Regions from separate parts of the Pedobacter sp. R-06 genome, predicted to be linked through region 2. Evidence: riboswitches for the same ligand, from Rfam matches in the RefSeq annotation. Region 2 holds a riboswitch; each other region holds the start of a gene.
The links. Region 2 has a riboswitch for cobalamin ahead of metE (5-methyltetrahydropteroyltriglutamate--homocysteine S-methyltransferase). Riboswitches for the same ligand answer to the same signal wherever they lie in the genome.

Region 1 (2,271 bases), 3.1 Mb from region 2:
CCCATTTCTAAACTTACCAAACAATGCGGTTTGCAAACGGAAACGCCCCACATCACCATTATTTCTTATTGCAGTGGTATCGAAAACACCATTGGTGTACCTGAATTTATATCTACCATCGGCATGTATATATTCGGTATTGATACTCGCCTTTAGCTTTTCGTTAATCTTATATTGATAAACGAGAGAAGGATTGATCAGACCGAACGATCCGCTTTTTAAACCCAGTTCTATTTTTTGATTTTGTTTTTTTTCGAAATCGGGATCTTTGGTTTTGAGATAAATACCGCTTGCAGCCGAATAACCTCTCGCCGGAATCAATAATTCGGGCTTTTGGCCATTATACAAAGAAATTTCTTCGAGATTGTTCAGCGAGAATTTACCTAAATCTACCTGCCCGTTCTGTGCATTACCAATCTGTATTCCATCCAGAAAAACTGCTGTGTGATTGGTACCTAAACTGCGTACATTCACCGTTTTCATCCCACCTATTCCGCCGTAATCTTTCAACTGCACACCTGAAAGGTAGCGGACAGCATCGGCAACAGATAAGCTGTTGATTCTTTTAAGGTCTTCAGCAGATAAAATCTGTACAGGTGTAGGCGATTTGCTTTGCTCCGTTAAGCGGTATTCTATAACCTGAACTTCTTTCAGTTGCGTTGCTTTTTTGGTGCTGTCAGTTTGTGCCCTGGTATTTAAAGGCCATAGAAATCCTGTCCATAAAATGGAAGAATATAGAAAAAACTGCATTGTGCCCGCATAGGCAGAATGTTTACTTGTCATTTTGATTGTGAGTTTAACCCACAGCCAACAGATGGAAAAGAAATGAAATACGAATACGTAAGTACATCACCCCTTAGCTTCAATCCCCGAAAGCTATGAAATATAACGCTAAGGCAGGTCTTCTGACTTACTCCCGGGTTTCCGGCCTTCCCATCCCGACAAGTCGGAACAGTGGCAGATTGATTGGAAATCCGTTAAGGAGATTACAGCTGCGGGACAGTTACAGATTTACACTGTATTCCCTTTTAATTCCGGGTGTAAAGCCGGAAACCAAAAGCGCTGCAAAAGTAGCAAAATTAAACAACATGTAAAATGCATGATGGAAAATGGCGATTTTAATAGAAAAAGCTAAATTAGGAATCAAAATTTCCACTATGAAAAGAATATTAATTGTTGCATTTTCATTTATAAGCCTATCTGTTATGGCGCAAAAAACCGATACTGTTTTTCTGAAGAAACTAATGGAAACCAGGCCAGAACTTTTTTCTGCCGTACTCAATCATCCTGATCAAAACCAGATCCAGATTCTTTATACGCAGGTTAACCGAGATGCGAAGAATAAACCCACGTTTAAAACCTTTAGCTACAATCTGGATCCGCATCATTATTTTTATCCTGCGAGTACGGTTAAACTTGCTGCCGTAATTTTTGCTTTAGAGAAAGTAAACCGGTTAAAAAGTACAGGCTTAACAATTAAAAGTGCTATGATTACCGATAGTGCCTATAAAGGACAAACGAGGGTTTTAACGGATACAAGTGCCAAAAATGGACTTCCATCAATAGAACACTACGTTAAAAAGATTTTGCTTACCAGTGATAATGATGCTTTTAACCGTTTATTTGAATTTATCGGCCGGGCAGAAATTAACGAAAAACTAAGGGCAAATGGATTAAATGATAGCCGCATTTTAAACCGTCTGGCCATTGGCGATGCAGGAGAATCGGCCAAACATACCAATCCCATCAAATTTTACAACGGAGATCATTTGGTGTATGATCAAGCTGCCCAATATGATCCAAAAGATTATGAATTGAAATTAAGCAACCTGGTAATGGGTACTGGATACATGGACAGCACTGACAAGCTGGTAAACAAACCTTTTAGTTTAGCGGGGAAAAATGCCTTCGCCATTCACGATCAACAGAAACTCATGCAGAAATTGATTTTTCCTGAGGCTTTCCCGGTTAAAGAAAGGTTTAACCTTACCAAAGAGGATTATAAACTCATTTATACTTACATGAGCAAGTATCCAACGGAAAGTGATTTCCCTAAATACGATCCGAAAGCGTTTTGGCCAACCTATGCCAAGATGTTGTATTATGGTAGAGAACACGTAACGCCAGATCCCAATATCCGCATTTTCAATAAATATGGTGATAGTTACGGCTACATTATCGATAACTCCTATTTTGTTGATTTTAAAAACGGAATTGAATATTTTTTAACCGCGGTTGTGCAGAGCAATGAGGATGGCATCTTCAACGACA
Region 2 (2,271 bases):
TTTTTCCAGATGTTTCTTCCGTCTACCAAACCTAACGAAAGAGTGGTATCTTCCTTTAACGAAGCTAAAATATCCGTCAATTGACCCTCAGCACGTACCAGGTCGATATGTAAAACATTGACCGGTAATGAGGTAGTTAGTGCTAAATTATTGCCCAAGCCTTCAAAATAAGTAGCCAAAACAATTTTTAACCCAGGAAAAGCTTTTCTGATCTCTTTATAGGCATATTCGTAAGCTTTCTTGTCTTTTTCGGTAAGGTCTAAAGTCAAAAAAGGTTCATCAAACTGGACATATTCTACATCCAAAGCATCTAAGCGCGATAAAATCTCGATATAAACCGGAAGGAGATTTTTGATCAGGTCGATCTTTTCAAAGCCGGATTCTTTTTCTTTTCCCAATAAAAGGTAAGAAACCGGGCCGATTAAAACAGGTTTTGTAGTAATGCCCAATTGTTTTGCCTCGTAAAACTCATCGATAATTTTGGTAGAGAAAAGTTTAAAAGGCTGATCTTTGTAAAATTCAGGAACGATGTAATGGTAATTGGTATCAAACCATTTGGTCATTTCCATCGCTACTACATCTAATCCCTCTTTTTGATAACCTCTTGCCATAGCAAAATAGAGATCAAGCTCTGAATTTCCTTTTTTCAGGATCACCTCGTTGTACCTTTTCGGGATGGCCCCAAAAGTTAAAGAATGATCGAGCACATGATCATAAAAAGAAAAGTCGTTCGAAGGAATGACATCAATTCCAGCTTCTTTTTGAAGGTTCCAGTTTTCGTGGCGAATGTTTTTTCCCACCTGAAGCACATTTTTGTACCCAGTTTTATCTGCCCAGTAATTTTCGCAGATTTTCTTTAATTCCCTTTGGCTACCTATTCGCGGATAGCCCAGATTTTGCGTTAGCATCTCTTTTAAAGATTAAGTAAATAAATCGTTTAAAAGCTCATAGCAATATTTTATAATGTTTTCTGTTAAAAATAAAAAGGAAAGGTTCGCGCACAAGCAGCCTACTCATCAGCAAAAAGCTTAAAGCAAGCATATAAAATGATTAATTTTACCGTGTACAATCAGACCTGACCAATTACTTTATAACGCGAAAGCACCGTCAATTCAATATAGGCAGGTCTCCTGACTTATTCCCGATCTTATCGCCTTCCCATACCGGTAAACGGCACAGTGGCATGAATGATAAGACCGTTGTCTTTTTAAAGACAGAATTTACAGTTGCGCGACAGCTCGTGATTTGCACACGATTCCCTATTAATCCCGGTTGTAATTCCGGGAACCTGTATCGGTTGATGAAAAATAAAGTTAAGAACTTACATCAAGGCAAATGTATGGATTAGGATTTAAAACTTGTAACAAATTTACAGCAAGCCGTTTTTAGCGCTTATTCTCTATTATATTTGATTACCTAACTAAACTTTATTATGATAAAAATCTACTTTAAAAGGCTTTGCTTTGCTTTTTTACTGGTAAATAGCTGTGCGGTGCTGGCGCAGGATGTACCAACGCCAAAATCGCATTTTGGTTTCGACATTGGCGACGATTACCAATTGGCCAATTATACCCAGACAGAAGCTTATTTTAAGAAACTCGCGGCAAGTTCTGACCGCATTAAACTGGTTGATATTGGCAAAACCGAAGAAGGCAGAAGTCAATACATGTTAATCGTTTCTTCGCCAGAAAACCTCAAGAAATTAGATCGTTACAAGGAAATTTCGCAACAGCTGGCACACGCAGAAATTACAGCGGAGCAGGCAAAAGCATTGGCCCAGGAAGGTAAAGCAGTAGTTTGGATTGATGGTGGCCTGCACGCCAACGAGGTGGTGGGTGCACATCAGCTGATCGAAACCGCTTATGAGTTTGCCTCCAGAAAAGACCCTGAAACCCTGCGCATTTTGGATAACGTAATCATTTTGTTTACCCATGCCAACCCTGATGGGCAAGAACTGGTGGGCAATTGGTACATGAGGGAGAAAGACCCAAAGAAAAGAACAACCTCAGGTTTGCCTGTTTTGTATGAAAAATATGCAGGTCATGATAACAATCGCGATTTCTTTATGTTAAACCTTAAAGAAACGCAGAATATCGGCCGTCAGCTTTTTGTAGAATGGATTCCGCAGATCATGTATAACCATCATCAGGCTGGTCCGGCAGGAACCGTTGTTGCCGGGCCTCCCTACCGCGATCCTTTCAATTATGTTTTTGACCCAACGTTATTAACCAGTTTAGATGCCGTTGGTGCGGCCATGCACAACCGCATGAA
Region 3 (2,271 bases), 3.1 Mb from region 2:
GACTTTACATTGTTAGAGTTACTCTGGTGACTATAATTTAAAGTTATTTTTCCTGTGTTTAATTTATACTCGGCATTAAAACCAGCACTAAACTGTTTTAAAATAGAATTGTTGTCAGGTAAACCATCGGTAAATCCATCCTGATCTATTTTATAATCGCCATAGAAATAACGTAAAAACGGATTAACTGAGAAATTTTTGTCGAGTTTGATCCCGAAATTTGCGTTTAAACCATCAGTTTTAAAACCATCTTTATCAAATATAGCTGCACTTCCTTGTGGTAAAGCGGCTTCAGAAATTCCGTCGGTTTTCAAATGGGTATAATTGATATTGTATGAAAAACCTTCTACGCCACCATTTAAGCCGATCGTTCCTTTGTAAGTTTCGAAGCTTCCGGCACTGGCTACACCGTAAATGGTATTTCCTTTAGGTCCACCCTTTTTAGTGATGATATTGATTACTCCTGCAACGGCATCAGATCCGTAAATGGTAGACTGGCCACCTTTAAGGATTTCGATATGATCAATCTGATCGATAGAAAACAGACGTAAATCGAACGTTCCGCTAATGCTTGCAGGATCATTCTGCACGATACCATCAATAAGCACCAGGGTGTAGCCACCAAGTGCGCCCCTTGTAAATATACTTTTGTCCTTGCCCTGGTTACTATTTCCCCCACTGATAACGATACCAGCTTGCTCGCTTAATAAATCAGGTAATGACTTGCCGTTGCTGCGTTCTAATACTTCGCGGCTGATAATGGTTACCACTTTACCTGTTTGTGATTGTTTTTGATCGTTTTTAGTTGCAGAAATTACAACATCTTTAAGCTGCAGACTGTCTTGTGTCTGAGCATTAGCCACCTGGCTAACCATTAACTGCGCTAGCCCTAGACCGGCTACAGTTAGCATTCTTTTTTTGTTCATTTGATTGTGGTTTTGCCCACAGCCAACAGATAGAAAAGGAAATGAAAATACGAAAAACGTTAAGTATCTCAATCCTAGCTTCAATCCCCGAAAGCTATGAAATTAAATGCTAAAGGCAGGTCTTCTGACTTACTCCCGTTTTTCTGTCTTCCCGTACCGGATAAGCGGAACAGTGACTTATGGATTGAAAAACGTTATAGAGCTTACAGCTGCGGGACAGTTACAGATTTACACTGTATTCCCTTTTAATCCCGATTTTACATCAGGAACCAAAAGCAGCGCAAATGTAGTAAAAAGAGCGGAGAGAAAGGAGAACGATTAGGAAACAGTTTAGCGTCTGAATGGCATATGGTTAAAACGGAGTTGGTTCGGGGTTGGTTCGGACTTAAGACAGGGTTGTGACAATAGTACCCGAACAAAATGCGAGGTAAATGTGAAGCTATTACTTCCTGATACCTAATCAATTGTATAACAGGTTTAGCTTTAGGACTAGCGAAACCATAAAAAAAGGCCTGCACCACTGGCAGACCTTTAACTTCGAGAGGTAATTATTGAATGATATTTTAATGAAATATGGCTAAATCAGGGAAATAGATTTTACTAAAATCAGTTGTTACCCCATCACCACCGTATTTGATTTTTTTAACCAAAGCACCAGTTGATGCATTATAGATGAGTAGATAATTTACAGTAGAAGCTGCGCCATAGCCCTGGATTCCGTTAACTACGATATAATCTTTATTCCGATCGTAACGGATAGCACCGTACACCATAAAAGGATCTTCGGTAATATTGATAAACGGTTGCGATAACGATGTTTTATCACCATCAACGTATTTATAAATTGATTTTCCAGCGTGATAAAAAACTGCATTTTCTTTGGTTGACGCGGTAATACGCGTTGGTGCATCAAGACCGAAAGATCCTAAAGCTACTGTTAAGGCAATACCTGCAGTGTCTAAATTATTGTCGATTGCAATTAAACGGCTACCTGTTGAAGCCCAAATTTTTCCATTTGGTGTTTGTGCGAATCCACGGTTAATGTTCGAGAAACTTTTTACCAACGAATAGTTACTTGCAGATACAATCTTTGCACCATTAGTTTGTAGCAAGTAAACGTAATCACCTTTCTTCCACATATCGCCTGTATTTACAGCCCCTACGGTTGTTAGTTTATTTTGAACAGTAAGCGTATTCAGGTCGATCTGATATACACCATCATTTGCACTTACCAGACCTCTGCTCCCATCAACTTGTATAATACTTCTCCAGTTGCTGGCTTCCTGTATGTATCTGGCTTCTTCTTTTAAAGTTTGTTCATTTATTTTAACAATTGGACCATTTA

Region 1: another riboswitch for cobalamin. It lies ahead of ACN9MR_RS10565 (TonB-dependent receptor plug domain-containing protein); the one in region 2 lies ahead of metE (5-methyltetrahydropteroyltriglutamate--homocysteine S-methyltransferase).
Region 3: another riboswitch for cobalamin. It lies ahead of ACN9MR_RS10595 (TonB-dependent receptor plug domain-containing protein); the one in region 2 lies ahead of metE (5-methyltetrahydropteroyltriglutamate--homocysteine S-methyltransferase).

The regions. Positions count from the first base shown of each region.
Region 1 covers NZ_CP183977.1:2,588,912-2,591,182, reverse strand. The annotation lists gene ACN9MR_RS10565 (TonB-dependent receptor plug domain-containing protein) at 1-783, opposite strand, end outside; cobalamin riboswitch at 879-1,074, opposite strand; gene ACN9MR_RS10560 (serine hydrolase) at 1,158-2,271, shown strand, end outside.
Region 2 covers NZ_CP183977.1:5,703,049-5,705,319, reverse strand. The annotation lists gene metE (5-methyltetrahydropteroyltriglutamate--homocysteine S-methyltransferase) at 1-908, opposite strand, end outside; cobalamin riboswitch at 1,104-1,307, opposite strand; gene ACN9MR_RS23105 (M14 family metallopeptidase) at 1,433-2,271, shown strand, end outside.
Region 3 covers NZ_CP183977.1:2,597,162-2,599,432, reverse strand. The annotation lists gene ACN9MR_RS10595 (TonB-dependent receptor plug domain-containing protein) at 1-926, opposite strand, end outside; cobalamin riboswitch at 1,024-1,215, opposite strand; gene ACN9MR_RS10590 (DUF5074 domain-containing protein) at 1,490-2,271, opposite strand, start outside.